Regions from separate parts of the Arthrobacter sp. KNU40 genome, predicted to be linked through region 3. Evidence: riboswitches for the same ligand, from Rfam matches in the RefSeq annotation. Region 3 holds a riboswitch; each other region holds the start of a gene.

Region 1 (7,648 bases), 1.3 Mb from region 3:
CGAATTGGCCGGTACTGGCGCCGGAGATGATGGCGTCCACTATTCCGTCCACCAGCTCGTCCGTCGCCAGGACCTCCACCCGGATTTTGGGAAGGAGATCGGAGTTGTATTCCGCGCCCCGGTACACCTCGATGTAGCCCCGTTGTTGGCCATATCCGTTCGCTTGGCTCACGGTCATCCCGTTGACTCCAAAGCGTTCCAGGGCTTCCCGGACCTCGTCGATCCGCTCCGGCCTCACGATGGCCGTAACCAGTTTCACGTCGACGCCTTGCTGCGCATCCGATCTGTTTTCCCGTTAGAGCTAGCTTCTGGTTCACCGCTGGAACCCGACGGAGTTTTGCCGTTCTGTGGTTCTCCGGGATTGAAGGATCCGCCGACCATGGCCAACTCGTAGGCTGTTTCCGCGTGCTCCGTGATGTCGATGCCCGCCAGCTCTTCGTGCTCCTTGACGCGCATGCCCACAGTCTTGTGGATGGCCAGCCCGATGAGCGTCGTCATGATCGCCGTCCACGCGGTGACCACCAGCGCCGTCAATATTTGGGGCCAGAACTGGGTCAGGCCGCCGCCGTAGAAAAGACCGCCCTCAGTCTTTGCCGAGGGTACGGCGAAGAATCCGAGGGACAGGGTCCCCCACAGGCCGCCGACAAAGTGGACGGCAACAACGTCCAAGGAATCGTCCAGGCCGATCTTGAACTTCAGTCCGATGGCCAGCGCGCAGATGGCACCGGCGATGACGCCGATGACGATCGCGCCAATCGGATCCACGAATCCACAGGCCGGGGTGACTGCCACCAAGCCCGCGACGGCGCCGGATGCGGCGCCGAGGGACGTCGCGTGGCCGTCGCGGAGCCTTTCGACAAGCAGCCAGCCAAGGAGCGCTGCGCTTGTGGCCAGGAGGGTATTTGTCCAGGCGAGCGCTGCGATTCCATCAGCGGCCAGTTCCGAACCGGCGTTGAAGCCGAACCAGCCGAACCACAGCAGGCCTGCCCCGAGCATCACGAAGGGGAGGTTGTGCGGCCGGATGTTGGGATCTTTCATGAATCCGAGCCGTTTGCCGAGCACGACTGCCAGCATCAGCCCGGCCATGCCCGCATTCATGTGGACGACGGTGCCACCGGCAAAGTCGAGGGCTGAGATCTTGCTGCCGATGATCCCGGTGGAACCGAAGAGCCCGCCGCCCCAGACCCAGTGGGCGATGGGAGCGTAGACGATAGTCACCCAAAGGCCGGCAAACAGCAGCCATGGGCCAAACCTGACACGTTCAGCCACAGCGCCGCTGATCAGCGCGACAGTGATGATGGCGAACGTGGCTTGGAATCCTATGAAGACCATGTCCGGCAGCCCTGGGGCTTTCCCGCCAATGACGCTGGCCAGTCCGCTGAGTCCGAAGTTCGCGAAGGGATCTCCGATGAAGCCGCCCAGGGTATCCGGGCCGAACGCGAGTCCGTAGCCCCACAGGGCCCAGACCACCGCGACCACGCCGATGGCACCGAAGCTCATCATCATGATGTTGAGGACGGACTTCATCCTGACCAGGCCGCCGTAGAAGAACGCCAAACCTGGCGTCATGAGTAGAACGAGGGCGGAAGCTGCAAGCATCCAGGCTGTTGCGCCGGGATCGAGGGTCTGGGGGTTCACATCCAGCCCTACGCTGAAGAATACTGGGTTCATTTCGGGAGCCTTCCTGCATATACGGCGCTCCATGGCGCCCGCACGGCGAGACCATTTTTAAAACGAACAGGTCCTGGTACCTCACGGGTTACCGACCTTGACAAGTTGCGTTGACTCGAACGTACAGTCGGCCTGTTTCAGCCTTCGGCACGGCTCATTTCAGGCACGTAACACCAAAGGCCCCAGGGTTAAATCCGGAAGTCAGTCATGTTTCAGGCGTGTTACACGCCGCGTGTCGGCCTCGTACGCCGGGTGGCCAAGGCGCCAGCGTCAGCGGCTGGCTGCCGGCACCAGGATCCAGAGAACCTCGACGGGCTCGTCCGTCGGATTGACCCAGGTGTGCGGCTCGCGGCCCGGGAAGGACAGCGTGTCTCCTTCTTCGAGCTCGTACTCCTCGTTGGTGAGGATCAATTTGATCCGGCCCTTGACGACGTGCAGGACATCGACGTCACAATCGACGGCGTAAAGCTCGGCTTCTCCGCGGCCGCGTGGCTCGATGGAGGCCTGCAGGATCTGCAACCTCCGTTCCGATCGGGCAGTCAGGAGCCGCTCCACGATTCCCTGGCCACCGAGCGAAATCCTCGGCCCGTCGTCGCGCCGGGTCAGGTGTGTCTCCGGTGCGGCGAAAAGGTCTCCGATGGACACTGAGAGAACTTGGCAAAGCGTCACAAGGGAAGCGACCGACGGCGATGTCAGGTCACGCTCCACACGGCTCAGGAACCCTTTGGTGAGGCCAGTGGCGTCGGCAACCTGCTCGATGGTGAGCCGCTGCGATTGGCGGGCGGCGCGGATTCTGGAACCGATGGCAACGGGGACATTGCTCGGTTCAACGGGGAGAGCCTTCATTCACGAACCTTTCAGGCCGTTTATGCGGCCCTGTCATTGCAGCAATAGTAGCCGGATCGCCCGCGTGGCAGGGCCTTTGGCTAGCCGGAGGGCCGCCGATGAGTCCGCTGTGCAAGACAGCGTCTTGACTGTTACTCGCATCACTACGTATCCTCATAGGCAACAAGTGTTGTTTGTGAGGCATACATCACAGACTACTCTCCCCAATCACCAGCGCAGAGACCTTCCGCAACCCCGCGCGAACCCAGCGGACCGGCGTCGGAATCCCCCAGAGCTCTGCGCATCACTTTCAGGAGCCAACCGTGGACTCTTCGTTCATCAATATTGCGATCGTGGTGGTGTATTTGCTTGCCATGCTGGCCTTCGGCTGGTGGGGCAAGTCGCGCACCAAGAACAACAGCGACTTCCTGGTGGCAGGACGCCGCCTCGGTCCGATGCTCTACACCGGCACCATGGCCGCCGTCGTCCTCGGCGGCGCATCGACGGTTGGCGGCGTCGGTCTCGGCTACAAGTTCGGTGTCTCCGGCATGTGGCTGGTGGTCGCGATCGGTTCGGGCGTGCTCCTCCTGAGCCTGCTTTTCGCCGGCACCATCCAGCGACTGAAGATCTACACGGTCTCCCAGATGCTGAGCCTGCGCTACGGCCAGCGAGCCACGCAGACCTCCGGCATCGTCATGCTGGCCTACACACTCATGCTGTGCGCCACGTCCACTGGTGCCTACGCCACCATCTTCGTTGTCCTCTTCGGCTGGGAGCGCTGGCTTGCCATCGCCGTCGGCGGCGCAATCGTCCTCGTCTACTCCACCATCGGCGGCATGTGGTCCATCACCCTCGCCGACCAGGTGCAGTTCATCATCAAGACGGTAGGCATCTTCTTCCTCATGCTCCCGTTCGTCCTCAACGCCGCCGGCGGCTTCGACGGCATCCGTGCCCGCGTTGACGCCAGCTTCTTCCAGTTGGACGGCATCGGAGCGCAGACCATCATCACGTACTTCGTGGTCTACACCCTGGGCCTCCTGATCGGCCAGGACATCTGGCAGCGCGTCTTCACCGCCAAGACCCCCAAGGTGGCCCGTTGGGGCGGCGCCACTGCCGGCATCTACTGCGTCCTGTACGGCGTCGCCGGAGCTTTGATCGGCCTTGCCGCCCGCGTGGCCCTGCCCAATATCGACGTCAAGGCCCTCGGCAAAGACGTTGTCTACGCCGAGGTAGCCACCCACATCCTGCCGATCGGCATCGGCGGCCTCGTCATGGCCGCGGCAGTCGCGGCCATGATGTCCACCGCTTCCGGGGCCCTCATCGCCGCAGCCACCGTTGCCCGCGCCGACGTAGTCCCGTTCGTGGCCAGCTGGTTCGGCAAGACAATCAACACCGACGACACCGAAAACCCCGAGCACGACGTCAAGGCCAACCGGTACTGGGTCCTTGGCCTGGGCATCGTTGCCGTGCTGATCTCGATGGCGGCGCAAGACGTCGTGGTAGCCCTGACCATCGCCTACGACATCCTCGTGGGTGGACTCCTGGTTGCCATCCTGGGCGGGCTGGTCTGGAAGCGCGGCACCGGTATTGCCGCGGCCTGGTCCATGGCGGTCGGGTCCGTACTGACGCTGGGCCTGCTGATCGCCTACGCCACGGGAATCATCCCCAGCGAAGACGGCGTCTACGCCAACGATCCCATCTACTGGGGCCTCGGCGCCTCGCTCGTGGTCTACGTTGTGGTCTCCCTGCTGACCCCGCCAACCGAACCCGCGGTCCGCGAAGCTTGGGACCGCCGCGTTGCCGGAGCAGCCGTGGAGGAGCTCCCCTTGGAAGCCCACCCGGTGGCCAGCCACTAAGCTTCACAGAATCAAGTACGACGGCGGCGCCGCACCTTCTCCTCGAGGGTGCGGCGCCGCTGCCTTTTGGAACCATTTCTACCGAGCCTTAATACCGGGCCGCGATTGTACCGTTCCATGTACAGTAGGAAGAGCTTCAAGAGATGTGGTGCCAAGCTCCGACTTGCCACACGCCAACCCCATGTTCGCGGGTGGTTCGGATGAAGAAGCGGCCCGGCTCGGACCAGAGACAACCGAACGGGCAAGAGCAACTCCACAGGAGAAGGCCATGCCTTTCGAAAACGGCGCCACCGCCGACCGCACCACCCAGTCCGGCACCCTGTTGTTGCCCCGCCCCCGGCGGGTGGACGAGTTCGTCCGGGTGATTCCCGGCGTCGACCTGTCCCAAGGCTCCATCACGTTCGTGGTGGACGGGAACTTGGAACGCTATTGGCATCATGAGCCGCGGCTCATCACCGAAGCGCTCTCAAAGGCGGTCCAGCCCGCCCGCTGGTTCCCGGCGACACGGAAACTCACCCTTACGGTGGCGGCAACCGGGCACCGGGCAGGCGTGCAGAGGCACTTCATCCTGAGCGCGTTTTAGCCGCCCGGGTTTAGCACCTCGGGTTCAGCGGAGCCCGGGGCTACTCGATCTCTTCAGCCTCACGGTGTTCGTCGGCATCGAGGGCAACCGGCCGCTCGTCGTCGTCAAGAACCTCGGATTGGTCGTCCCAGTCCTCGTCCACCGCCAGGTCCTCGTTGTAGTCATAGGCGGGATCGGCCTCGACCGTGGGACGGTCGGGGTGGCGGGCGTGGGTCTCGGTGCTGTCCATGGTGCAACCTCCGTTCGACGTGCCGCTGAGCCCATCGCACAGGCATAGGAGGCAGCCGTCCAGCGCTACCCCGCCAATTCGTGGACCCTGTCCATCCATCCCAGCACTGCCCCCTGCCGTGGTCAAGGCTTCCCGGGAGCCTCCCGTTTTTGAGGGGGACCTAAATTCTCCAGTGAGGATTACCGGCCGAAAAACCGCGGAAATTGGCGATAGAGTGGAGCCGCAATGAGGCGATGAAGCCCGCCCCAGCAACCCAGGAGTCCCGGTGCAACCGCACACAAAACCCTCGCATCCAGACAACTCGCATCCAGATAATCCGCAGGACTCAAGCAGTCCATCGCAGGACGTAGCAGCCCCCAAGGCTCCCCCGTCGTCGTCGGACATCAAGCGCTGGCGGCAGTACTTGGCGGATGAGCGAGCCGAGGCCGCCGTTTACCGCCAACTGGCGCAGCGCCGCGACGGCGAGGAACGCGAAATCCTTTTGGCCCTCGCAGAGGCTGAAGGCCGCCATGAGGCACACTGGCTCAAGCTCCTCGGCGAACATGCCGGTATGCCGAAGGCGGCCTCGGTCCGAAGCCAAATGCTCGGCTTCCTGGCCCGGAACTTCGGATCGGTGTTCGTGCTGGCCCTCGCCCAACGGGCTGAAGGCCGCTCGCCTTACGCGAAGGATCCGGCAGCGACCCGCGCCATGGCGGCCGACGAACAGATCCACGAAGAAGTAGTCCGCGGCCTGGCGACGCGCGGCCGCAACAGGTTGTCCGGCACGTTCCGCGCGGCCGTATTCGGCGCCAACGACGGCCTTGTCAGCAACCTTTCACTCGTAATGGGCATGGCGGCCACCGGCGTTCCCGCCACCGTGGTCCTGTTCAGCGGCATCGCAGGCCTGCTGGCGGGCGCCTTGTCCATGGGTGCCGGCGAGTATGTCTCGGTGCGCTCGCAACTCGAGCTCCTCAAGGCCACCCGCCCCACCCAGGCCACGCTCACCGCAGCCCCTGCGCTGGACATCGAGCACAATGAGCTGGTCTTGGTGTATCTGGCCCGGGGCATGTCCCGAGAAGCCGCCGAACACCGGGCCGCCGAACGCATGGGCCTCTACAGCTGCGATTGCGATCCCAGCCTCTCGCTCCAACCCGAAGTGGAAGAAACCGTCAACGAGCACGAGGCCGTAGGCTCCGCCTGGGGTGCCGCGATCTCGAGCTTCTGCTTCTTCGCTTCGGGCGCCATCGTGCCCATCCTGCCGTTCATCTTCGGCATGACGGGCTTCGCGGCGCTTGCTGTGGCCGGTACGCTGGTGGGCATCGCGCTTCTGTCGACCGGCGCCGTCGTCGGCTTGTTGTCCGGAACCTCGCCGCTGACCCGCGGCCTCCGGCAGCTCGCCATCGGGCTCGGTGCGGCCGCGGCAACGTATGGGCTGGGACTCGTCTTCGGCGCAGTCATCGGTTAGTAGCGCCGGCCCGACGGGGCGCCGGTGCAGGGACTTGGGGGAAGACTTGCATTCAAACTACGGTTACGACGGCGGTCCGCCGCCCAAGCGCCCCAGTACCGTTCTGGCGCTGTTCCGAAACTTGATGGTGGTGGCAGTCGTCGCTGCCGTAGCCGTCCTGGTCAGTGGATTCCTCCGCGGCGGCCCCGGGATCACCGGCTTGCTTCCAAACCGGACCCCTTCTGCCCATGCCACGGCAAGCAGCCCCGGGCAGGACGGGGCTCCCGGGCAGGCACCACAAAAAGCGGCCCGTGCGCCGGATACCCCACCACCTGGACTGGAGGAAGCCGGGCAGCCGCTCGGCTCCCCCGCGAAGCCTGCGGTAGCCAGCAGCTCCTACAAGTTCCTGGCCACCAACGCCGACGGCACCCCAGTTGGCTACTCTCCGTGCCGGCCATTGCACTACGTGGTCAACGCAGCCCTCGCCCCGGCCGGATCCGAGGGGCTCATCGCCGACGCCATCGCCAAGATCGCCGCCGCCACCGGCCTCAAATTCGTTGACGACGGCCCCAGCACGGAAAACCCCTCCGAGAAGCGCAAGCCCTACCAGCCCGCGCTCTATGGAGATCGTTGGGCACCGCTGTTGATTTCCTGGACCACGCCCGAGGCGGCTCCGGGGTTGGCAGGAACCGTCATCGGAACCGGAGGCAGCACCATGTACAGCTTCGGCACCGGACCCAAGAGCTACGTCTCCGGAAGCCTGGACCTCGACGCCCCGCAAATCACGGAACTGCTGGGTGTCCCCGGGGGTGCCCATTATGTCTCCGCCGTGATTCAACACGAACTTGGCCACGTGGTGGGCCTTGACCACGTTGAGGATCCCATCGAGCTCATGTACCCGGAGATCGGTGCCCCGGATGGCTTGGCAGCCGGAGACCTGAACGGACTCTACAAACTCCACACGGCCCCGTGCCGCACCGACCTGTAGCCCGGTTCACCTGCAGCTCCGCCCAGCCCAACTAGCTCGCATTAGATGTCGTTTTGAGCCGTGATAACGACAA
Region 2 (7,648 bases), 1.8 Mb from region 3:
GCGAGTACTTCGATCTCACCTACCAGCTGTTGGATATCACGTTCGCCCTGGTCCCGGTGGTGTTGGTGTTCTACTTCCTGTCTTTGCACCGCCAAACGGCGGAGAGCCCCTCGGGTTTCACCCGGCTGGGCTTCAACTTCGCCCGCCCGGGCCGCGACGCGTTGCAAGGACTAGGCCTCGCCGCGCTGATCGGGATCCCGTCGCTGGGCCTCTATGCTGCCGGCCGCGCCCTGGGGATCACCACAGCGATCATTCCCAGCGGCCTGGACTCCTACTGGTGGACCGTGCCGGTGCTGGTCCTCTCCGCGGTGCGGCACGCCGTCGTCGAAGAAGTGATCGTGGTGGGCTACCTCCTGGACCGGTTCGGGAAGTTCGGGTGGAGCACCCCGCTGGCGATCGTGCTCAGCGCGCTCCTTCGCGGCAGCTACCACCTGTACCAAGGCTTCGGACCTTTCATCGGCAATGCCGTCATGGGCCTCGTGTTCGGCTGGATATACACGAAGACCAAAAGGGTCATGCCGCTCGTGGTGGCCCACGCCCTCCTGGACATTGTGGCGTTCGTCGGCTTCAGTGTCTTCGGCAAGGCCATCGGGCTGGGCTAGGGGCGCGTTAAAAGGTTTCGGCCGCCATTGCGGGGTGACGTCATTGGCACCCGCATAATGGCGGCCGAAGTTTTCCGGGCCATCCTGGCCCGTTGGTCCGTCAGATCGTGACGGCTCCGTTGGCGGTTTCGAACGTTACCGACATGATGCCCGGCGTTCCGTGCGGAGCCATCCATTGGACAGCAACGTCCTCAAGCGGCTTCTCCACGGGTTCTCCGAGCCATTCGGTAACCCGTTCCGCGGAGCCGGCAATGGTGAGGCTGGACATCTTGACGTCGCTTGGGTACACGAGGGACGGGTGAAGTGCAGGGTCGCCCTCCCAACGGAGCAGGTACGGAACCTGGGGATCGGCGATGAGTCCCAGGATGCCGATCTGCGACCAAACGAGTTCGCGGCCGTCCGGAAACTTGCGGTTGCCGGGGACAGCGGCGCGTCCGAGCCGCTCTTCGAACGGGCTCAGGTCGTCAACAGCGACGCACCAGCCCATCCAACCGCCTCCTGCGGCGGAGCGTGCACGGACTGCTTGTCCAAAAGGTGCCTTGTCGGATGCCGGGTGGTCTAGGACCTCGACAACTTCCAGGTATTTGTGGTCAGCAAGGGGGATGATCATGTTCCGGGTACCGAAGCGCGGATGCACTCCGCCCCGGACTGCGTCCACTCCCAATGCTGCGGAAATTCGCTCGGTGGTGGCCAAGAGGCCATCTCGTTCACAAGCGTAAGAGACGTGATCCATGCGCATGGCTTCATCTTGGCACTTTGTGATGGAGCTCTCAGCTAAGTCAAGCCTAACCAAGGTGGGATGTATCGAAAAGGCAGCTCAGAGTCACTTCAGGACGCGCCGGGACCGAAAACTACTGTGTTCGTCACAAACCTTCCGGAGCCCGCAATACCGTCCATAGACTGGCGCCAACCGAACGCCGGCAGGCTGAATACTTCAGCCCGGCAGGCTGAAACACGGCAAGAGCCCAGACAACCAGGAGTCCGCATGTCGCAAGGATGGTCATTCGAAACGCGCCAGATCCACGCCGGCCAGGAGCCGGACGCCGCCACCGGCGCCCGGGCACTTCCCATCTACCAGACCACTTCGTTCGTCTTTCCCAGCGCGGAAAGCGCGGCCAACCGCTTTGCGCTCGCCGAGCTGGCACCCATCTACACCCGGATCGGCAACCCCACGCAGGATGCGGTGGAACAGCGCATAGCGAGCCTGGAGGGTGGACTCGCGGCACTCCTGCTGAGCTCCGGCCAGGCCGCGGAAACGTTCGCCATCCTCAACGTCGCCGAGGCTGGCGACCACCTGGTCGCCAGCCCGAGCCTCTACGGCGGCACATACAACCTGCTGGCGCACACGCTGAAGAAATTCGGAATCTCGGTCACCTTCGTCGAGGACCCGGACAACCTCGAACACTGGCGTGACGCCGTGCAGCCAAACACCAAGCTGTTCTTCGCCGAAGTCGTCTCCAACCCGCGCCAGGACGTTTTGGACATCGAGGGCGTCTCCCGCATCGCGCACGAAGCCGGAGTCCCGCTCGTCGTCGACAACACCCTCGCCACGCCCTACCTGATCCGGCCCATCGAGTGGGGCGCGGACATCGTGGTGCATTCGGCCACCAAGTACCTGGGCGGGCACGGATCCGCCATTGCCGGAGTCATCGTGGACTCCGGCAACTTCGATTTCGGCAAGGACCCCGAGCGGTTCCCCAACTTCAACACTCCGGACCCCAGCTATAACGGCCTGGTCTATGCCCGGGACCTCGGCAAGGACGGTGCCCTCGGCGCGAACCTCTCCTACATCCTCAAGGCCCGGGTCCAGCTCCTGCGCGACCTTGGCTCGGCAGTTTCACCGTTCAACGCTTTCCTGATCTCCCAGGGAATCGAAACCCTCAGCCTGCGGGTGGAACGCCACGTGGAGAACGCCACGAAAGTGGCGCAATGGCTCGAAGGGCGCGACGACGTCGAATCGGTCGCGTACGCGGGGCTGCCTTCCAGTCCGTGGTTCGAGCGCGGGCGGAAGTACGGACCCCGCGGCACCGGCGCGGTGGTGTCCTTCACCATCCGCGGCGGGATCGACGCCGGCAAACGCTTCGTGGACGCCCTGGAACTGCATTCGCACGTGGCAAACATCGGGGACGTCCGTTCCTTGGTTATCCACCCCGCGTCCACGACACACAGCCAGCTGACCCCCGAACGGCAGGCCGTGGCCGGAGTGACCCCGGGCCTGGTGCGGCTGTCCGTCGGGATCGAGCACATCGACGACATCCTCGCGGACCTCGAGTCAGGATTCCGGGCGGCGAAGGGCAGCTAGTGCCGCTCCGGATGGCGCAGGAGGCCGGCGGGCGACGCAACATGAATCTTCGCCAGCCGGCCTCCTTGGTCCCTGCTTCGTGAACAAAACACGGTCAAGTGTCACAAAGGTGTCATAATCTTCGTCAGAAGGGGTCCGGTTTTCCTAGACTCTTCCTATAGGTCATGAGTGCCAGCGACAGCCCCGGCTTGCTGGCCGGCAACCCTCCATTCGCGGCGGGGTGCCCCGGGTGAAGACCTGGCCCTTCGCTGTGTTGGCGGCGGGCAAGCGCGATGTGAGGTGTCAACGAATGACAATTGCTGCAACAGCCATACCCCTTTCCGGTACCCAGGACGGAACACTCAAATATGTTTCCGTGGGCGGACTCGAACTGGAGGCCGGAGGTTTCCTGCCGGAGGTCCTCCTTGCGTACGAAACATGGGGGCGGCTCAATGCCGACGCTTCGAACGCCGTCCTGGTGGAACACGCCCTGACGGGCAGCACCCATGTGGCCCGTGGCGAGAGCGACGAAGAAGGCTGGTGGGAGCAACTCGTTGGTCCGGGCGCCACCATCGACACGGACCGCTACTTCGTGGTCTCCGTCAACATCGTGGGAGGCTGCTACGGCAGCACCGGGCCGTCGTCGAGCGCTCCTGACGGCAAACCGTGGGGTTCCCGCTTCCCTCTGGTGACGCTGAGGGACAGCACCGTAGCCGAAGCCCGGCTCGCCGACGCTCTAGGGATCCGCAGCTGGCACACCGTCGTGGGCGGGTCCATGGGCGGTGCCCGTGCACTCGAATGGGCTGTCGGCTATCCGGGCCGGGTCGAGCGATGCGCCGTGATTTCGATCGGGGCGTACAGCACTGCCGAGCAGATCGCGTTCGCGCAGGCCCAGACGCTCGCCATCCGGCAGGACGCCGACTTCAACGGCGGTGACTACTATGGCCAGGCCGCGCCCGAGGCGGGGTTGGCCCTTGCCCGGCGGATCGCCCACATCACCTACCGTTCGGCGGATGAACTGGACTTCCGCTTCGGCAGGAACGCCCAAGGCGGCGAGGCACCCCTCCAGGCTGCCGCGCTGGGGGACCGCGGCCGCTACCAGGTGGAGAGCTACCTCGACCACCAGGGACGCAAGCTGGTCCAGCGCTTCGACGCCAACAGCTACATCGCCATCACCGAGGCCCTCATGAGCCACGACATCACCCGCGGCCGCGGCTCATTGGAGGAGGCGCTGTCCGTGGCAACGGCGAAGTTCTTCGTTGCGTCGGTGGACTCGGACCGGCTCTACTTCCCGGAACAATCCCACGAGCTGGCCAAGGCCTTGCCCGGAGAGGTCCCGGTTCACGTAATCCAGGCGCCGATCGGGCACGACGGTTTCCTCACCGAGATCGGCCAGCTCGGCCCCCAGTTGCGCGAAGCCTTCTTCGGCTGAATCAGCCGTTCATGATCTCCTGGCGGAGCTTCATGTAATCCTCCATGGCGATTTTCCCGTCGCTGTACTCCTGGTCCAGTTCGGCCAGTTTCCGTGCCCGGTAGCCTTGGGGCGCGCTGTTCGGCTGGGGCGCGCTGTTCGTTTGCGGAGCAGCCGACGACGGCGGAGCGGCCTGCGGTACGGGCGTCGCCACCGGGGGTTGCGGCTCAGCCGGGAAAATTACCGGGGGTTGCTCCGGGTATCCGACGGGGTTGGTCTGCGGAGGATAGGGCTGACCGGGGTAATTCTGCGGAGGGAAGTCCCGGAGCCTGCGTTGGCGCGAGCGGTTGTACATGCGGATCCCCATCGGAATCAGCCAAGAGCAGACGATGATCCAGAAGATCAAATTGTTCACGGTACAGGCCTCCTAGGTCTTTCACCAGCTTAGCCCCGCCCCCCGTGACCCGCCCTGTGGTTCCCGCTCAACTCCGGGGCAGGAAGGTGTCGGCAGGACCGAAGACGGGTCCCGGCGTCGGGCGTTTCGGCAGGATGCCGTCACCGGAGGACCGGTGCCGGATCCTGCGGATGACCCAGGGGACAAAATACTCCCGTGCCCATACGAGGTCGCCCGAGCGGGCTTCGCGCCAACTGCGCTGGGGGAGCGGCTTGGGGAACAGTGGTTCGAGGCTATGCGGCACATTGAGTGAGTCGAGGACCATCGCGGCGATCGTGTGGTGGCCGAGCGGGGAGAAATGCAGGCGGTCTTCGTCCCACATCTGGGAGTTGGAGAGCTGCCGCAGGGACCACATATCAGCGATCACGGCATCGTTGCGGGCGGCCACCGTGCGGAGGTTTTCGTTGTAGATGGCCACCTTGCCGCGGATCCGGCCGAGTACTGACGACAAGGTGTCCGGGCCGTTGAAGAGAACCACGGTGGCGCCTTCGGAACTCAGGGTCTGCACGGCGGCATCGAGTTTCTCGGCCAGGGCGTCCGGATCGCCGCCGGGACGGATGAGGTCGTTGCCGCCTGCGGAGATGCTCACGAGGTCCGGCTTGAGGTCCATGCACGGGCCAAGTTGTTCGTCGAGGATCTGCTGGAGCAGCCGCCCGCGGATGGCGAGGTTAGCGTAGGCGAAATCCCGGTGTCCCCTGCTCAGTTCCTCGGCTACGCGGTCGGCCCAGCCGCGATGTCCCCCTGGATTGTTGGGTTCCGGGTCGCCGATGCCTTCGGTAAAGGAATCACCGAGTGCCACGTAGCGCGTCCACGGATGAATCCGCTCGTGCGGCTTTGCCTCCACCATGGAATCAGTGTCACTCACGTTCATATCCTGCCTCTTGCTGCAACGCTACGCGCCCGTAGCTTGTTACTCATGGGTAACTGTAAGAATAGTCCCATGAGTCAAGCTTCTGCCTTTCCCGCCCCGGTCGTTTTGTGGTCCCACGAAGAGGAGGAGCGGGCTGGAAAGCCGTTGCTGGTCCTGTTGCACGGTTACGGCTCCAACGAGCAAGACCTCTTCAGCCTTGCCGGGCTGTTGCCCCGGGACTTCGTCGTCGCTTCGCTCCGCGCGCCGATCGCGACGGGCCCAGGCTTCACGTGGTTCCCGCTCACGGCGTCCATCGACTACTCGCTCGACGCCGTCAAGGACGCCGCGGAGTACGTGTTTTCCTGGTTGGACTCGTGCAAGTCCAACCACAGCTCGGTGACGCTCCTCGGATTTTCCATGGGCATGGCCATGGCAACCTCGCTGCTCCGTCAGCGCCCGGCGGACTTTGCCGCCGTCGTCGGGCTTTCAGGCTTCGTCGTGGACGCCGATGCCGACCCCGCCTTCCGTGACGCCGAACTGGACGGTTCCGTGCCGCTCTTCTGGGGCCGGGACCAGCAGGACCCTGTCATCACCCCCGACAAGATCGAATACACCATGGGGTGGGTGCGAAAGCACACGGACCTCACCAAGGTGCTCTACACGGGTATGTGGCACGGCATCAACGAGCAGGAAATCGGCCACGTATGCGAATTCCTGGAGCACAAGGTCCTCGCGTCCGTCTGAAAGCAACGCGGGGTCACTTACGGCCCATTCCGAAGCACTTAATGGGCCATAAGTGACCCCGCGTTGCCAATAGCTAGGAAGCGGCGGTGATCCGCACCGTCTGCCCGTTGACGGTCACGGTGTCGCCGACATGGAGCTGGCGGCCCCGGCGATCGTCGATCTCGCCGTTGACTTTGACCAGGCCGTTCTTGATGAGTTCCGTAGCTTCCACGCCGTCCTCCACCAGATTGGCGAGCTTCAGGAGCTGACCAAGGCGGATCATGTCGTCGCGGATGGGGATTTCTTCGATTTCCGGGTTGCTCATACAAGCAATGATGCCTGAAGTAAGGTGGTGAAAATGCCGCAGTCGTCCCGCCCCTTGCTCACCGGACTGCTCCTCGCCGTGGCCACCGGGCTCGTGATCCCGCTTCAGGGCCGGATCAATGGCGCCCTGGGAGCAACGCTCGACGACGGCATCGCGGCCGCCGTCGTGAGTTTCACCACCGGGCTGGTACTGATCGCGGCGATCGGACTGGCGCTGCCGAAAGGCCGCGCCGCCCTGCGAAGGGTCCTGCCCGCCCTCAAGGAGCGCAGTTTTCCGCGGTTCTATGTCCTGGCCGGCGGTATCGGCGCCCTGTTCGTGTTCGCGCAATCTTTCACGGTCGGCTTGCTTGGCGTGGCCTTGTTTACGGTCGCCGCGGTCACTGGCCAGACCCTGAGCGGACTGCTCGTGGACCGGCTCGGCATCGGTCCCGGCGGCAAACGCTCGATCACCGGGGTCCGCATCCTCGGCAGCATCCTGACGATCGCCGCCGTCGTCTGGGCCGTCTCGCCGCGCCTTGGGGCAGCCGCCGACGTCGGGTCCTTGCTGCTGCCGATCCTGTTGCCGGTCGTGGCGGGTTGCCTCATGAGTTTCCAGCAGGCGATGAACGGTACAGCGACCGTGCACTACGGCAGCCCTATCGCCGCGACGCTGGTGAATTTCGTGGCTGGAACAGTCATTCTCTGGATCGCCTGGCTGATCAAGTTGTCGCTGCTTGGTCCTGGCCACGCCCTGCCCGCCGAATGGTGGTATTACTTGGGCGGGCCGATGGGCTGCGTCTTTATCGGCCTGGCTGCCTTGTTGGTCCGCAGCCTCGGTGTCCTGGTCACCGGGCTGGGAATGATTGCGGGCCAGCTGCTCGGATCGCTCGCGCTTGACCTGGTCCTGCCGGCTCCAGGAACCGTGGTGGCCTTGCCCACGATTCTTGGCACCTTGCTGACCCTGTTCGCCATCATCGTCGCCACCTTGCCGTGGCCGAAGGGTGCGCTCTCGTCCCGCCGCCCC
Region 3 (7,648 bases):
GACTCGAACCGTGGAACCGCATATGCAGGCGTTGCGGCAGTTCGGGCTCTCGGTGGAGGCCAAGTCCGGCTTCTATTCCGTGCAGGCTCCACCGGCCGACGGCGAGCACCGCACCTTTGTCCTTACGGAGCGCGGCGACACAGTGACGGAGAACGCCATCATGGCCGCCGCACACCGCAGCGGTACTACCGTGATCCGCAATGCCAGCCCCAATTACATGGTTCAGGACCTCTGTTTCTACCTGCAGGGGCTCGGCGTGGTGATCGACGGCATCGGGACAACCACCCTGAAGATCACGGGCCGCCCGGCGATCGATGTTGACATTGAGTACTTCCCGTCGGAAGACCCGATCGAGGCCATGAGCCTCATCACCGCGGGCATCGTGACCAACTCGGAAGTCACCATTTGCAGGGTCCCCATTGAGTTCATGGAGATCGAACTGGCCACGCTTGAGCAGATGGGCCAGCAGCTCGACATCTCCGGGGAGTACTTTGCCCGCAACGGACGGACTCGCCTGGTGGATGTCACTACCAAGCCATCACGGTTGCGCGCCCCGGAAGACAAGATCCATCCGATGCCGTTCCCGGGGCTAAACATCGACAACTTGCCGTTCTTCGCGGTCATCGCCGGCAATGCCGAGGGCCAGACCATGATCCACGACTGGGTCTACGAGAACCGGGCGATCTACTTGACCGAGCTCAACAAGCTCGGCGCCCAGGTCCAACTCCTCGATCCGCACCGCATCTACGTCAATGGCCCCACCAAGTGGCGTGGTGCGGAAGTCGGATGCCCTCCGGCACTCCGACCCGCAGCTTGCCTGCTGTTGGCGATGCTGGCGGCCCGCGGAACGTCCGAGTTGCGCAATATCTACGTGATTGAGCGCGGATACGAGGACCTGGCCGAGCGGCTCAACACCATCGGTGCCAAGATCGAGTACTTCCAGGACTGACCGCGTCGGATTTGGCTCGATTCGGACTTCCAGCAGAATCCTTCGGGCGGGCCGCAAAACCCCGATCTGTCTCGGCGAGGCTGCCATGGCGCACAATTGATCCGTGCGCACTTTTGGTGTGGAAGAGGAATTGCTGATCGTCGATCCCGTGACCGGCGAGCCGCTCGCCCTTGCCGACGCGCTCCTATCGGGTCCCACCCACGACGGCCTCGCCCAGGACGGTCCCGACGCTGGTCCGAGCCAGGAGAGTCCCGACGCCGGTCCGCCCCTTGAGGAGATCGACGGCCCCGATACCGGCCTAAGCCACGAGCTCAAGCTTGAGCAGATAGAAACCCAGACCCGGCCATGCCGCAGCTACGCAGAGCTCCTGCACCAGATCCGCAGGGGGCGGGGCCTCGCGAGCCATGCCGCTCGCCGCCACGGCGCAAGGATCGCCGCGTTGGCCACGTCGCCCGTGGACGCCGCGTTGCACACCACCCCGGATCCCCGCTACGCCATTATGCTCGAACGTTTCGGCATCACGGCGCACGAACAGCTCACCTGCGGATTCCACGTCCACACTTCGATCGAGTCCCCGGAGGAAGGCGTGATGGTGCTTGACAGGATCCGGGACAAGCTCGCTGTCTTCACGGCGATGAGCGCCAATTCTCCGTACTGGCGGGGGCTGGCTACCGGTTTTGAGAGTTACCGGACGCAGGCGTGGAACCGCTGGCCTTCGTCGGGGCCGTCAGCCATCTTCGGTTCCTTGGCCGCTTACCGACGTGTTGTCAGGAGGCTCATCGAAACAGGAGTGTTGCTGGACGAGGGGATGGTCTACTTCGACGCCAGGCTGTCCCGGCACGTTCCCACGGTGGAGGTCCGGGTGGCCGATGTCTGCCTCCGGGCCGAGGATGCGGCGCTCCTCGCGGTGCTCGTCAGGGCCTTGGTTGAGACTTCTGTTCGTGAGTACCATGCCGGAATAGAGCCGGCGGCCGTGCCTACGGCGCTTTTGCGGATGGCGTCCTGGCAAGCAAGCAACTTCGGCCTCCGCACCGAACTGCTGGACTTTGGAACCTTTCGCCCGGAGCCCGCCGCGGATGTCGTGTGGTCGTTGGTGGAGTACCTGGAACCTGTCCTCGCCGAACAGGGTGAATTCGACTTGGTCCAAACCGGCGTGGCAGCCATCCTGGGCCGCGGCAACGGCGCCATCGAACAGCGCGGTGTTGCCGGGCGCTGGAGCGAGAGCAACGGGAGCGCGCCCGACGCCGCCGGGCTGGCCGCCGTCGTCGAGCACGCCGTTCAGATCACGATGCGCTCGGAGAGGGACGAGAGCGACACCAAGCCGCAGCCCGTCCTCACCTGGGTGCGCCAGGACTGGCGCGAACCGCCCGGCTAGACCTGCTTGAGGGCCCTCTCCAGGTCCCCGATGAGGTCGTCCACGTCCTCCAGCCCCACTGAAAGCCGCACGACGCCGTCGCTCAGGCCAATGGCCGCGCGGCCTTCCGGACCCATGGCGCGGTGCGTGGTGGTGGCGGGGTGGGTGATGAGGGACTTGGAGTCGCCTAGGTTGTTCGAGATGTCGATCACGGCGAGCCCGTCCAGCAGCGCGAAGGCGGCCTCTTTCGCCGATCGCCCCGCCGAGGGCAGCAGTTCAAAGGTGAGCACGGTTCCGCCGGCCTTCATTTGCTTCGCGGCGAGCTCGTACTGCGGGTGCGACTTCAGCAGGGGGTACTTGACCCAGCTGATGGCCGGCTGATCCTCAAGCCATTCGGCGATCCGCAACGCAGACGCCGAGGAGTGGTTGACGCGCAGCGCCATCGTCTCCAGGCCCTTGGTCAGGACCCAGGCGTTGAACGCGGAAAGCGATGGCCCGGTGTGCCGCATGAGCTGCTTGACGGGACCGTCGATGAATTCCTTGGTACCCAGGATCGCTCCGCCAAGGACCCGGCCCTGGCCGTCGATGTGCTTGGTGCCCGAGTAGACAATCACGTCCGCGCCGAGATCGCCGCAGCGCTGCAGCAGGGGGGTGGCAAAGACGTTGTCGACGACGACGGTAGCGCCCGCCGCGTGGGCCAGCTCGCTCACCGCCGCGATGTCCACGATTTCCTGCATGGGGTTCGACGGCGACTCGAAGAACACTGCCGTTGTCGGCTCGGACAACGCGGCACGCCACTGGTCCAGGTCCGGGCCGTCCACGAAGACGGTCTCGACGCCCCAGCGGGGCAGGATCTCGTTGAGGATCACGAAGCAGGAACCGAAGAGCGAGCGGGCGGCAACCACGCGGTCGCCCGCAGCCAGCAACGCACCGAGGGCGGTGAAGACAGCGGACATGCCCGACGCCGTCGCGAAGCACGCTTCGGTGCCTTCGAGAAGGCGGAGTCGCTCCTGGAAAGTGGCCACGGAGGGGTTGCCGTAACGGGAGTAGACGAAGCGCTCGTCCTCACCGGTGAATGCGCGCTCTGCGGCTGCGGCGGACTCGTAGACGAAGCCGGAGTTCAGGAAGACGGCCTCGGACGTTTCTTGGAAGTTGGTGCGGTCAAGACCGCCGCGGACGGCCTGGGTATCAGGGCTCCAGCCGGCGGCGTCAGGATTGAAAGTCACTTAGATGTTCCCCAGGTTCGTCGGAAGTCCACGGTTTTTCCAGCCGTTCACGGTTCGCTCGCCGTAGCGGTCCGGTTCGCCCTCGAAACCCTCCAGGACGTTGTAGGCGGTGTAGCCGGCCTGTGTTGCGGCGATCGCGGCGGCGATGGAGCGCTGTCCGGAGCGGCAAAGGAAGACCAGTTCGGTGCCATCCGCTTCCGGAGCCTGCTGCGTCAGCTCTTCGATGAAACGGGTGTTGGGGATGCCGCCGGCCAGGTTCCACTGGATGAACAAGGGATCGTTTTCCGTGGCCTTTGTGTCAGGGATCCCGATGTGTGCCCACTCGCCTTCGGTGCGGACGTCCACCAGGATGGCGCCTTGTTCCAGCTTGGCCCAGGCATCGTGCGGGCTGAGGTCGCCTGCGTAGCTCATGCGTGGCCCTCGCCGTCGAACTCTTCATCAAGCTGGTCTACCGCGTTGGCAACTGCTGCATCTGCGCTCGCGATCGCGGCGGGTAGGACGATGGCCTGGGCCACAATCACGTCCGTGCCATTGAAGGTCGCGGCCGGGCTGCCGTGCAACACGTATCCCTCCGCGAGGGCGGTGGAGATCCGCTCGCAGAAATCCTTCGTGTCAGGGCCCGTGATGAGACGGTACGAGAGTTTTTCTTCGGTGGGTTCAGGCATTGGTGCTCCTCAGTCACGCTTGCAGTTCGAAAGTGTCGATACGCCGAGTAGTCACCTGAGGCACCCCGCCGGAGAGAGGGTTGCCGACCAGCAAGTCAGGGCTTCGCGCTGGTGCTCATTACTCAAGAAGAAAATAACATCCACGACGGCGGCCTGCATCACTGGCCGTCGTCATGTTCCGTAACCGGGGGTCTTAGGCGTCGGTTTCATTCGGCAGCGGTTCAAGGCTTGCCTGGATCCGGGGTGGAATGGCGTCAAACCGCGACGCTACTCCCGTAGGGGAGTGATGGAAAGTGGAACCTTGGTGCTTCCGGATTTCCAGCAACTCGTGCACGGATATCCCGGTGGCCGTGGCGAGCGCGTGCAGCGAGAGGCTGTTGTGATGAGCCAAGGCAAAAACCACACCCGACAGGGCTTCGAAACCTTCTGTCTCGTAGATTTCCTTCACCAAGTTGGACATGCCGTTTGCATCATCGATTGATCCCGCTGACGCACCAGTCGCCATGGCCGTCAGCGACCATGCAGCAGAGTCGGGGCTGATGTAGATGCTCATGTCGATACCCTACGGACTCAGGCCCGCTTGGGGAATGGGCGATACGTTTATCTTTATGGCAGCACTCACCGACCTTGACCGTCAGCTCCTCTCCGCCCTCCGGGAGGACGGCAGGGCGTCCGTGGCGAGCCTCGCGCGTAAGCTGGGCGTGGCCAGGGCCACTGTGAATAGCAGGCTCGAGCGTCTTGTCTCCTCGGGAACCATCGTCGGTTTCACTGCGAGGGTGCGCGACGAGGTCGATCCACTTGCCATTCGCGCCATTGCGCTCATTGCCGTGGAAGGAAGATCGGCTGACAAAGTCATTCGCCAACTCAGGGGACTGCCGGAGATTTGGGCACTGCACACCACAAATGGCGGTTGGGATCTCGTGGCCGAGCTGCGCACGGAAAGCCTCAGCGACTTTGACCAGGTGTTGGGCAGGATCCGCGGCATCGAGGGGATCGTCAATAGCGAGACGAGCCTGTTGCTCAGTTCCGTCCTCCGGTAGTCGTCAGCGAGACGACGACTCGTCTAAGCATTTTGCAAAGGATCAATCGCCATTTTGTACATTTTTTCAATGAAAAGTACGTACTTTGGCAATTGTGGATGCATATCGCCGCTCCGTAGCCTCGTAGCAACAATGTTTATGAGGGAAAGGAGCGCACATGACGCGCTTTGTCGATGTCCGCAATATGGTTCGTTGGACGGCCGGGCGGGGCCCGGAAACCATCATCTCGGAGATGATTCAGTACCTGGAGGACGACTTTCGGAGGTGGGAATCTTTCGACAAGACTCCGCGGGTGGCAAGTCACACGCCATTTGGGGTCATCGAACTGATGCCCACCAGCGACCAGGAAACATACGGCTTCAAGTATGTAAATGGACACCCTTCGAATCCCGCGCGCGGCTTCCAGACCGTGACGGCTTTCGGTGTCCTGTCCGACGTCCATAACGGCTACCCGACGTTCCTTGCAGAGATGACAGTGCTGACGGCGCTTCGGACGGCGGCCACGTCCGGGATGGTCGCGAAGAAGCTCGCGCGCCCGGATGCCCGGATCATGGCGATGATCGGGACCGGAACCCAATCGGAGTTTCAGGCCCTTGCCTTCCGGGCGGCCCTGGGTATTAACAGTGTCAGGATCTGGGACACGGATCCGGCTGCGATGGAGAAATTCGTCCGGAACATGGCTCCCCTCGGCCTCGACATCACCATCGCAGACTCGGCAGCCCAAGCAGTGGAGGGTGCCGATGTCATCACCACCTGCACGGCGGACAAGGCGAATGCCACCATCCTGACGGCTGCCCAGGTCTCGCCCGGCGTTCACATCAACGCGATCGGAGGCGATTGCCCAGGGAAGACCGAGCTCGACGCCGCCATCCTGGGCCTCGGCGACGTTTTTGTGGAATACGATCCCCAGACGCGGATTGAAGGCGAGATCCAACAAATGTCCGCCGAATTTCCCGTCACGGAATTCTGGCAGGTCCTGTGCGGGAACGCGCCGGGCCGCACCGCCACGGACCAGATCACGATTTTCGATTCTGTGGGCTTCGCGATCGAGGACTTTTCGGCATTGCGGTATCTCCGCGCCGCCGTTGAGGGTTCGGAATTCTTCGATGAGATCGACCTCGTCGCGAACCCCGATGACCCCAAGGACCTCTTCGGCCTGGTGCGGGCGCTTTCTCCGATCGGCTCCTGAGAAGCCCAACTGACTCGCATTTGTTGTCGTTTAGGGGCCGCTAAACGACAACAAATGCGAGTTAGTTGGGGAAGTCTGGTGCGCCGGCCCCAGAACCGGCGCACCAGACATTTAACAAGCTTGACCGGCCGCAAACTAGTTAACTACTGAGGGCATGGCGGCACAATAGGGTCGCGATGCTAAATTACGCGGCCCGCTACACTCGGATTCATGGTGGGTCATGGGGGAACCAGAACCGTAGCGCTAACACTGGCAGGGCTGCTGCTCGCGGCCTATGTGTCCGGATGTGAATATACCGACGCCGGCGATCCTCGGCCGGCTGCCGGGCCCACTCGGAGTTCCCCTCCTCGGCCGCCATTGCCAACCAAGGACCAGGCAACGGTGTCGCTCGAAGCCAGCAACCTCGTGACCGCCAGGAAGCTTCTCGGGGCCGCCTCCGGCGCGGTGATCCTGGAGGATTCCGGCACGGTGGGCGGCGCCGTTAGCGGGGTTGGAAAGAGTGCAAGGGTCGAGGACGCGGGCCCGTATACTCTGACCGCAGCCTGTGTTGGCGCCTCGGATGTCCACCTTGTCATCGCCCAGGATCCACGGATCGGCCTTGCCCCCCAGGATCAGACGATCGATTGCGCTACTTCCTACTCGCGAGTTGTTCAGCTCCAGCCTGGGTCGGTCAATGTCCAGGTTCTGGTAATGCGGGTTTATTCAAGTGCTTCCGCCACCTCAACAGGCGGGGGCGTCGCTGCGGTGAGGCTCACGGCCGGCGGCTGAAATCCTCCGGCTCGCGGGCGACGGTTATGGAATGTCTTCCGGTTCCGCCGAGGGCCCAGGTGGCCGATGCGGCGCGGGCGGGCCGGGGTGCGGGGGGTGGGGTACATGTTTGTGCAGGTGCGGCGGATGCGGACCGCCGTGCGGCGGACGCGGAGGATGCCGGGGCGGGGGTGGCGGGCCCGGTTCCGGCTCGGTCTCCCCAGCCGCGGCCTCAGGCACCGTCCGTCCATCGTCGGCACTGGTTTCCTCCGCGGCACCTTCGTCGGGGGCCTCGGTCACGAGCCCGTAATAGTTGTAGAGTTCCTGTTCCTGCGTCTCCGTGATCGCGCCGCGGTCGCTCTCGATGCGCGGGCCGTTCTTCACTTTGTCCTTGGCGAAAGCCACCTTGATCACTGAATTCTCAAGGCTGGCTCCGGAAAGCGGCGCGAAAGACTCGGACATGCCGAACAGGCCGGTC
Region 4 (7,648 bases), 1.1 Mb from region 3:
CGGCGATCGGCCGTGAACTGGGTGGTGGCCTCGTCATCCAGCAATGGGTGGTGGATGCCTACCTTTTGACCCTCGGCGCGCTGATCCTGGTCGCCGGATCCCTCTCGGACCATTTCGGCCGCGCTCGCATCCTGGAGTGGGGACTCGCCGGCTTCACCCTCACCTCCGTCACGTGCGGTCTCGCCTGGAACGGGGAAGTGCTCGTGGTGTCGCGGGCCCTGCAGGGGATCGCCGGGGCACTGCTTGTCCCGAGTTCGCTCGCCATGATCGTCACCTTCTTCTCCGGGCCGGCGCAGTCCAAGGCAATCGGCCAATGGTCCGGTTGGACGAGCGCGGCCGCTATTGTCGCCCCGTTGATCGGCGGCGTATCGGTCGACCTGCTGTCCTGGCGCGTCATCTTCTTTATCAATGTGGTTCCGGCCGTTGCCGTCTGGCCGATCCTCGCGGGGCTGCGGAAGTCCGATGCCGCAACGGACACAAGCAAGAAGATCGACTACCTCGGCGCATTCCTGGCCATGGTGGGACTCGGTGGCCCGGTCTACGCTTTCATCGAACAAGGGCGCATGGGCTGGAGCAACATGGTGGTCTGGATGCCGCTCGCCGTCGGAGCCGTTGGCCTGGTCCTCTTCCTGATCCACGAAGCCAGGACCCCGGAACCAATGCTGCCCCTGCGGCTCTTCGGAATCCGTAATTTCGGTTGGGGAAACATCGCCACGCTGGCCATCTACGGCGCCCTGTCCCTCGGCTTCTTCGCCGTAGGCATCTACTTGCAGCAAGTGGGAGGGATGAAAGCAACCACTGCGGGTATCGCGTTGCTTCCCGCGACGGTCCTCCTGATGCTCACGGCTTCATTCTTCGGCGGACTGGCAGGCAAGTACGGCCCACGGTGGTTCATGACAGCCGGTCCGTTCATCTGCGGTGTCGGTTTTCTCATGACGTTGGCCGTCCAGGAGCCCTTGAACTACTGGACCCAAGTGCTGCCCGGGCAGATCGTCTTCGGGATCGGCCTCAGCACCTTGGTTGCGCCCCTCACCGCGGCCATCCTCGGCGCGGTACCCACCGAAGAGGCAGGGATCGGTTCCGCAGTGAACAACGCGGTTGCCCGTATCGCAGGCCTGATCTGCATCGCGTTTGCCGGGCTCATCATCGGCCCGGTCTTCACCCGCCAAGGTCTCATGAACGCCCTGGTGGTCACCGCTGTGCTGTTCTTCCTCGGGGCGGCGGCATCCGCCGTCGGGATCCGGAACCCGGTCTTGGGTGCTGCAGTGATGGACTCTCCGGAAGGTCCAGCCGCCGACGACGGCGGGACGGCCGCCCAGCGCGCCTGAACAGTGCTTTCCAGGACACGCTTTCTAAGACACAGGCTTTTCAGTACACAGCTTAGTCAGCGTTCCGCGAGGACGCAGCCTTCGTGGACGGCGTCCGTGGCCACCCAGAGCGCCGAGGCGACCTCATCGGCGAGATCGTAGTCGCGGCTGCCCGGACCTTTTCCGATCCGCACCACCAGCGCACCGCCGAACGGTTTGCGGCCAATCACCTCGATGCTGGCATCGAGGTCGATTTCCTCGGCAGACAGGTACCTCAGCAGCTCCGGGTTTTCGTCGCTGATCCGGGTGATCTTTCCTGAATGGCCGTCGTCGAGCTCGATCATCCGGTGCGCATGCGGCAGGCTCACCGAACCGTCCGCGGCGGGGATGGGGTCACCATGGGGATCGCGTCCTGGGTTGCCCAGCTTGGCGGCCATGCGATCGATGAAGGTGTCCGAGACGGCGTGCTCGAGCATCTCGGCCTCGTCGTGGACTTCATCCCAGCTGTAGCCCAACTCCCTCACGAGGTAGGTCTCGATCAGGCGGTGCCGGCGGACCATGCCCAGGGCAAGCTGCATTCCCTGGGGTGTCAAAGTAATGGCGCTGTAGGGCTGGTGGTCAACCAGGCCTTGGTCCTTGAGCTTGCGGACCATCTCCGAGACGGAGGAATTGGCGACACCGAGCCGCTGCGCGAGCTGTGAGGACGTGATGGGTTTGTCCTGCCACTCCGTAAAGGAGTAGATGACCTTGACGTAGTCCTCGATCGAGGAGGAGGGCGCACTGGTCTTCACGGTTCCAAGCCTATCGCGTACCGGCCGAATCAGACTTTCCGCGCCCGCCAGCTCTGCGTGAGATAAGGCAACGGGATGACCTCGCCCTCGGCATGGCCCAGATGTTCGAAGAGGTACCACTGAAGGTTGCCCATGACTTTGGCCCGGTTGGCGTCATTCGCCCTCAGGTAGTAGCTGCGCGACTTCACAAGTTCGAGGATGTCGGCCGGAGTCACGGGATCCTCCCAATGTGTCACGTGACTTTCGAGACCCGCGAACTCCGGGCCCACCACAGGCCGGAAGTCCGGTTTGTGGACATCGCCGGCATGCATGATGCGGGTCAATCGATGGACCCAGGGCACCGAAGTGTCCATTTGGTTCCAGATCAAGCCGATAGTGCCCTGGGGTCGAAGGATCCGGGCGATCTCGGTGCTCGCGGCGAGGGGATCGCACCAGTGCCAGGCCTGGGCAACGCTGACGACGTCGAATGCTGAGTCCGCCAGTCCAGTTGCCTCGGCAGTGCCCTCCAGGGTGATCACTTGTGGATACGTTTTGCGGAGCTGGGTGAGCATGTCCATCGAGGGGTCCACTGCGGACACCGCGAGCCCGCGCTCGACGAAGAGCGCGGTGAACTTTCCGGTGCCGGCGCCGATGTCTGCCGCGTCCCGGGCGCCTTCCGGCAGCAGCCAGTCGGCCGAATCCGCAGGGTAGCCGGGCCGGACACGATCATAGTGTTCTCCGCCGTCCTGGAAACTCCGGCCGAGTTCAAGGCGCCGTTCCTCATAGAGCTTGGGGCCGGCTGATGTGCCTTTGGGTCGCGGGGCCACGCAGGAACTCCTTCGTAGGACAGGAAAAATACCCTACGAATCTACCGCAATCAGTCAGTGCTGCAGGGAGCGGCTCCCGCGGTCCCGGGAGTGTTGGGAGCCCACTCCGGGTAGCTGCGGTGGTCGTTCGCCGGCACCCAGCGGCCGGCATCCACTACGTAGTCCCAGCCGAGGCCGTTGCTCTTGAGCGCGTGGATGCCCGCAATGAGCCGGGTGGCGTCTTCCAAGCGCGAGCCCACGCCGAAACTGGCTCGAAGTGATCCGGAGGGCAGGCCGAGGCGCTTGAGCAGCGGGTGGGCGCAAAAGCGTCCGTCGCGCAGGCCAATGCCGTGCTCGGCCGCAAGATAGGCAGCCACAAGTCCGGCGTCGTAGCCCTGGAGCGAGAAGTTCACGACGCCGATGGTGTCCTGGGGATCCGTGTCGCTGAAGATCTGGTGCACGGTCACGCCGTCGATTTGCTTGAGGCCCTCGACCAGATGCGAGCGGATGGCTGCCTCGTGGGCGTGCCATTCATCGTGGTCGAGGCTGGCGATGACCTGTGTGGCCCGGGCGAGTGTGGCCGCGCCGAGTACGTTCGGCGAGCCGCCTTCGTGCCTGGCCGGTCCTGTGGCCCAGCTGACGGAATCGAGGCGCGCTTCTCGGACGGCGCCGCCTCCGGCCAGGTGCGGTGTACCGGCGTCGAGCCAGTCGGGACGGCCCACCAGGACACCTGCGCCGAACGGCGCATAAAGCTTATGCCCCGAGAAAACCAAGTAGTCGACATCCGCGGCGGCGATGTCGATTCTGCGGTGCGGGGCGAGTTGCGCCGCGTCCACCACAATCCGCGCCCCGAATTCGTGGGCCAAGGCAGCGAGTTCCTTGATGGGCAGGATTTCGCCGGTCACGTTTGACGCGCCGGTGACAGCCAGGAGGCTGACGCCGCCGTGGGAGAGCGCTGTGCGGACGTTGGCGACGGTCTCGGACAACGTTCCCGCGGCAACGATGCTGCGGTGGGGGACACTTTGCCACGGGAGGAGATTGGCGTGGTGCTCGATGTCCAGGTAAAGGACTTCGCCAATGTGTCGACCGTCCTCAACTGGCAGGCAGCCGGCCAGTAGATTGAGGGAATCAGTGGTGTTGCGCGTGAAAATGACCGAATCGTCCGGCCGGCCGCCAACGAAGTCACGGACGATGTTGCGGGCGTTTTCATAGACCGAGGTGCTGATTTGGGAGGCATAGCCTGCGCCGCGGTGGACGCTCGCGTAGTACGGCAGGATCTCGTTGAGGTACGCGGAAACCACCGTCAGGGCAGGTGCGGAAGCGCCGTAGTCAAGATTGGCGTAGCGGATGTGGCCGCCCTGGATCAAGGGTGCCTGCAACTCCGCGCCGGTGACCGCAGCGAGTGGGCGCGATGCCCGGGGGAGGGTTTCACCGCGGTGCTGTGCAGATTCGTTGTTCAGCGAAAGAGCCTGGGAAGTAAATGTGGCTGTGCTCATGGGACCTCACTCAAGAGGGACCCCTGCGTGCAGGGGGTCCGCGCTTGCCGCATCCGTTCCGGACCGGCCGGGTCGTCACCCGGGGCACCCCGCCGCGATGGAGGGTTGCCGGCCAGCAAACCGGGGTTTCGCGCTGGCACTCGTGACCTGTAAAGAGCGTAGGACACCGGCAAGGCTCATTCCAATGTGACCGGCGATTGTTAAGCGGATTATTACACCGCCGGAAAAATGTGCCTCCTGCCGAAGAAAAAGCGGCGGACGCCCCCAAAAGTGGGCGTCCGCCGTCGTTTATTCAGTGGAGAGAGTGGACTAGAGGAGGTCGTCGAGCTCGGGGTTGAGCCTCTTGAGGACCTCGGAGTGCAGGATCGAGTTAGTGGCCACGGCGTTTCCGCCGAAGGGACCATCCGCACCGTCCAGGGACGTGAAGCGCCCGCCGGCTTCCGTCACGATCGGCACCAAAGCCGCCATGTCGTAGACCTGGAGTTCCGGCTCGGCAGCGATGTCCACGGCGCCCTCGGCCACGAGGCAGTAGGACCAGAAATCGCCATACGCACGGCTGCGCCAGACATCGTTCTCGAGGCCCAGGAAGTTGTCCAGCTTATCGTGCTGCTTCCACTCGGAAAGCTCGGAGTAGGAAAGCGAGGCGTCTTCGAGCCGCGACACGTTGGAAACCTTCAACCGGGTGGCTGCGGCCAGCGACCGGCCCATGTAGGCGCCCGAGCCCTTGGCCGCCCACCAACGCTTGCCGAGCGCCGGAGCGCTCACGAGCCCCACTACTACCTCGCCCTCGTCCACGAGGGCGATCAGCGTAGCCCAGACGGGTACGCCACGCACGAAGTTCTTGGTCCCGTCAATGGGGTCGATGATCCAACGCCTCGAGCCGTGGCCCGTGCTGCCGAATTCTTCCCCGAGGACGGCGTCGCGGGGGCGGGAACGGGAGAGCTGCCCACGGATTGCTTCCTCTGCTGCTTTGTCGGCATCGGTGACGGGGCTCAGGTCGGGTTTGGTCTCGACCTGGAGGTCCAGTGCCTTGAACCGCTCCATTGTCAGGGAATCGACGGAGTCGGCCAGGACGTGTGCCAGCCGCAGGTCGTCGTTGTAGCTCGAATCGGGTTGGGTCATGGTTCCAAACTACCGTCTGTTCGCCGGTGAGCCGGGGAGGTAGGACGGCAGGCGCGCAGTTAGTTGACCGTACCCAATTCCTTGGTCTCCTGGGCTTCCATGCGCGGGTCCGCGCCGAGGAGCCGGCGCAACGACGCCAAGCGGGCCGGACCTGCCTCGCCGGCGTGGCCGTCGGCGACCCAGGAATCCAGTCCGCATCGAACCGCGGAGGCATCGTGCTTGCAGCCTCGCTCGCACATCTCCGTTCCGGGTTCCAGATCCGGGAAGGCATGCAGGATGCGGTCCGGGTTCACGTGGGCGAGGCCGAAGGAGCGGATGCCGGGCGTATCGATGATCCAGCTGCCCCCGGGGGCATCGCTGAGCTTCAGTGCGAGGGCAGAGGACGAAGTGTGCCGTCCCCGACCCGTCACGGCGTTGACCCCGCCCGTGGCGCGCTCGGCGCCGGTGAGGGCATTCACCATCGTGGACTTCCCGACGCCGGAATGGCCCAGGAGCACAGTGACCTTGCCGTCGAGGTAGTCCCGCAATTGGCCGACGGCGTCGCCATCAAGGCGGGCGGAGAGGCCGTCGTCTGAACGGGCATCGATGCCGGAGGCGCCGGCGTCGGCCGTGCGGCTGATGATGATGGGGAAACCAAGGCTCACATAGTTGGCGAGCAATTCCGTCGGATCCTTGACGTCCGCTTTGGTGACGAGCAGCAACGGCTCGATTCCGGCGTCGTACGCTGCCACCAAGGCGCGGTCGATGAATCCGGTGCGCGGCTCCGGATTGGCGGCCGCAACCACCACCACGAGCTGATCGGCGTTGGCGACGACGGCCCGTTCGATCGGATCCGTGTCGTCGGCGCTTCGTCGCAGGAGGGTCTTTCGCTCCTGGACGCGCACGAGGCGAGCGAGGGTGTCCGGGGCTCCGGACACATCGCCGACGAGGGCCACGAAGTCTCCGGGAACCACGGGGGAGCGCCTCAGTTCCCGGGCGCGTGCGGCAATCACAATGCGTTCGTTGTCCGAGCTTTCGCCCACGATCGCGGTGTAACGGCCGCGGTCGACTGTGATGATGCGCCCGATCACGGCGTCGTCGTGGCTCGGGCGGTCTTTCGTGCGGGGGCGTGTGCCCTTCTTGTTGGGGCGGATCCGGACATCGGACTCATCCCAGGAGCTTGCGTCGCGGGCCATCGTTAGTTGCTTGTCTCCGTTGAAACGGTGTCCGCGCCCGCTGGGCCGGAACTGAGCATCGATGCCCAGATTTGCGGAAATTCGGGCATGGTCTTGGAAGTCGTCGCGATGTCTTCGACCTGGACACCCTCGATGGCGAGCCCAAGGATGGCGCCCGCGGTAGCCATGCGGTGGTCGGCATAGCTGCGCACGACGCCGGCGTGCAGCGCCGCGGGCCGGATCACCAAGCCGTCGCTGGTTTCCTCGGCGTCGCCGCCAAGCCGGTTGATTTCGGCGACCAAAGCAGCCAGCCTGTCCGTTTCGTGGCCCCGCAAATGAGCGATGCCGGTGAGCCGGGAAGGGCTGGTTGCCAGGGCGCACAATGCCGCAACGGTAGGGGCGAGTTCGCTGGTTTCGTCGAAGTCCGCGCCAAGGATCTCCGGTCCGCCGGTGACTGTCAGCGTGCCGTTGTCCAGCGTGACAGTGGCACCCATGGCGGCGAGGATGTCCCGCCAGAGGTCCCCGACTTGCGTGGTGTTGGCCGGCCAGTTGGGAATCCGGACAGTTCCCTTCGTGGCCAACGCCGCGGCGAGGAAGGGACCCGCGTTAGAGAGATCCTGCTCGATCCTCTCGTCGAACGCCTGGATGGTACCGGGGGCGACGCGCCAATGGTTCGGCACGGAGTCATCCACCTGCACTCCGACGCCGCGCAGGACCGAGACGGTCATGTTGATGTGGTCAAGGCTCGGTACGGGTTTGCCGACATGTTCCAGGTGAAGGCCCTCATCGAACCGGGCACCGACCAGCAACAGGGCGGAGACGAACTGCGACGAGGCGCTCGCATCGATCACCAGGTGGCCACCGCGGACAGAGCCCGTGCCGGATACTTTGAACGGCAGGGAGCTCGCCGCGTGCCCGTCCAGTGCGCTGACTTCCAGCCCGAGTGTCCGGAGGGCCTCGATAATGGTGCCCATGGGACGTTGGCGTGCGTGG

The links. A riboswitch is a leader RNA that binds a small molecule or an ion and turns the genes downstream of it on or off. The one in region 3 is predicted to bind S-adenosylmethionine.
Region 1: linked by a shared signal. The riboswitch ahead of ACSKT0_RS04345 (hypothetical protein) and the one ahead of ACSKT0_RS22120 (DUF1737 domain-containing protein) in region 3 are both predicted to bind S-adenosylmethionine.
Region 2: linked by a shared signal. The riboswitch ahead of metX (homoserine O-acetyltransferase MetX) and the one ahead of ACSKT0_RS22120 (DUF1737 domain-containing protein) in region 3 are both predicted to bind S-adenosylmethionine.
Region 4: linked by a shared signal. The riboswitch ahead of ACSKT0_RS16850 (aminotransferase class V-fold PLP-dependent enzyme) and the one ahead of ACSKT0_RS22120 (DUF1737 domain-containing protein) in region 3 are both predicted to bind S-adenosylmethionine.

The regions. Positions count from the first base shown of each region.
Region 1 covers NZ_CP195850.1:907,913-915,560, reverse strand. Annotated here, with positions in the region: gene ACSKT0_RS04365 (P-II family nitrogen regulator) at 1-259, opposite strand, end outside; gene ACSKT0_RS04360 (ammonium transporter) at 256-1,671, opposite strand; gene ACSKT0_RS04355 (helix-turn-helix domain-containing protein) at 1,942-2,517, opposite strand; gene ACSKT0_RS04350 (sodium:solute symporter) at 2,820-4,352, shown strand; SAM riboswitch class IV at 4,487-4,606, shown strand; gene ACSKT0_RS04345 (hypothetical protein) at 4,621-4,935, shown strand; gene ACSKT0_RS04340 (hypothetical protein) at 4,976-5,164, opposite strand; gene ACSKT0_RS04335 (VIT1/CCC1 transporter family protein) at 5,430-6,608, shown strand; gene ACSKT0_RS04330 (matrixin family metalloprotease) at 6,733-7,575, shown strand.
Region 2 covers NZ_CP195850.1:1,370,981-1,378,628, forward strand. Annotated here, with positions in the region: gene ACSKT0_RS06430 (CPBP family intramembrane glutamic endopeptidase) at 1-602, shown strand, start outside; gene ACSKT0_RS06435 (VOC family protein) at 703-1,341, opposite strand; gene ACSKT0_RS06440 (bifunctional o-acetylhomoserine/o-acetylserine sulfhydrylase) at 1,588-2,904, shown strand; SAM riboswitch class IV at 3,065-3,180, shown strand; gene metX (homoserine O-acetyltransferase MetX) at 3,194-4,315, shown strand; gene ACSKT0_RS06450 (hypothetical protein) at 4,317-4,709, opposite strand; gene ACSKT0_RS06455 (SGNH/GDSL hydrolase family protein) at 4,777-5,619, opposite strand; gene ACSKT0_RS06460 (alpha/beta hydrolase) at 5,689-6,342, shown strand; gene ACSKT0_RS06465 (RNA-binding S4 domain-containing protein) at 6,416-6,646, opposite strand; gene ACSKT0_RS06470 (DMT family transporter) at 6,680-7,648, shown strand, end outside.
Region 3 covers NZ_CP195850.1:4,749,869-4,757,516, reverse strand. Annotated here, with positions in the region: gene ACSKT0_RS22140 (UDP-N-acetylglucosamine 1-carboxyvinyltransferase) at 1-949, shown strand, start outside; gene ACSKT0_RS22135 (glutamate--cysteine ligase 2) at 1,053-2,324, shown strand; gene ACSKT0_RS22130 (O-succinylhomoserine sulfhydrylase) at 2,321-3,529, opposite strand; gene ACSKT0_RS22125 (rhodanese-like domain-containing protein) at 3,530-3,940, opposite strand; gene ACSKT0_RS22120 (DUF1737 domain-containing protein) at 3,937-4,194, opposite strand; SAM riboswitch class IV at 4,205-4,317, opposite strand; gene ACSKT0_RS22115 (hypothetical protein) at 4,388-4,747, opposite strand; gene ACSKT0_RS22110 (Lrp/AsnC family transcriptional regulator) at 4,803-5,234, shown strand; gene ACSKT0_RS22105 (ornithine cyclodeaminase) at 5,392-6,423, shown strand; gene ACSKT0_RS22100 (hypothetical protein) at 6,805-7,191, shown strand; gene ACSKT0_RS22095 (hypothetical protein) at 7,216-7,648, opposite strand, start outside.
Region 4 covers NZ_CP195850.1:3,620,617-3,628,264, reverse strand. Annotated here, with positions in the region: gene ACSKT0_RS16865 (MFS transporter) at 1-1,328, shown strand, start outside; gene ACSKT0_RS16860 (metal-dependent transcriptional regulator) at 1,385-2,098, opposite strand; gene ACSKT0_RS16855 (class I SAM-dependent methyltransferase) at 2,128-2,904, opposite strand; gene ACSKT0_RS16850 (aminotransferase class V-fold PLP-dependent enzyme) at 2,955-4,379, opposite strand; SAM riboswitch class IV at 4,415-4,527, opposite strand; gene hisN (histidinol-phosphatase) at 4,689-5,501, opposite strand; gene rsgA (ribosome small subunit-dependent GTPase A) at 5,561-6,676, opposite strand; gene aroA (3-phosphoshikimate 1-carboxyvinyltransferase) at 6,679-7,648, opposite strand, start outside.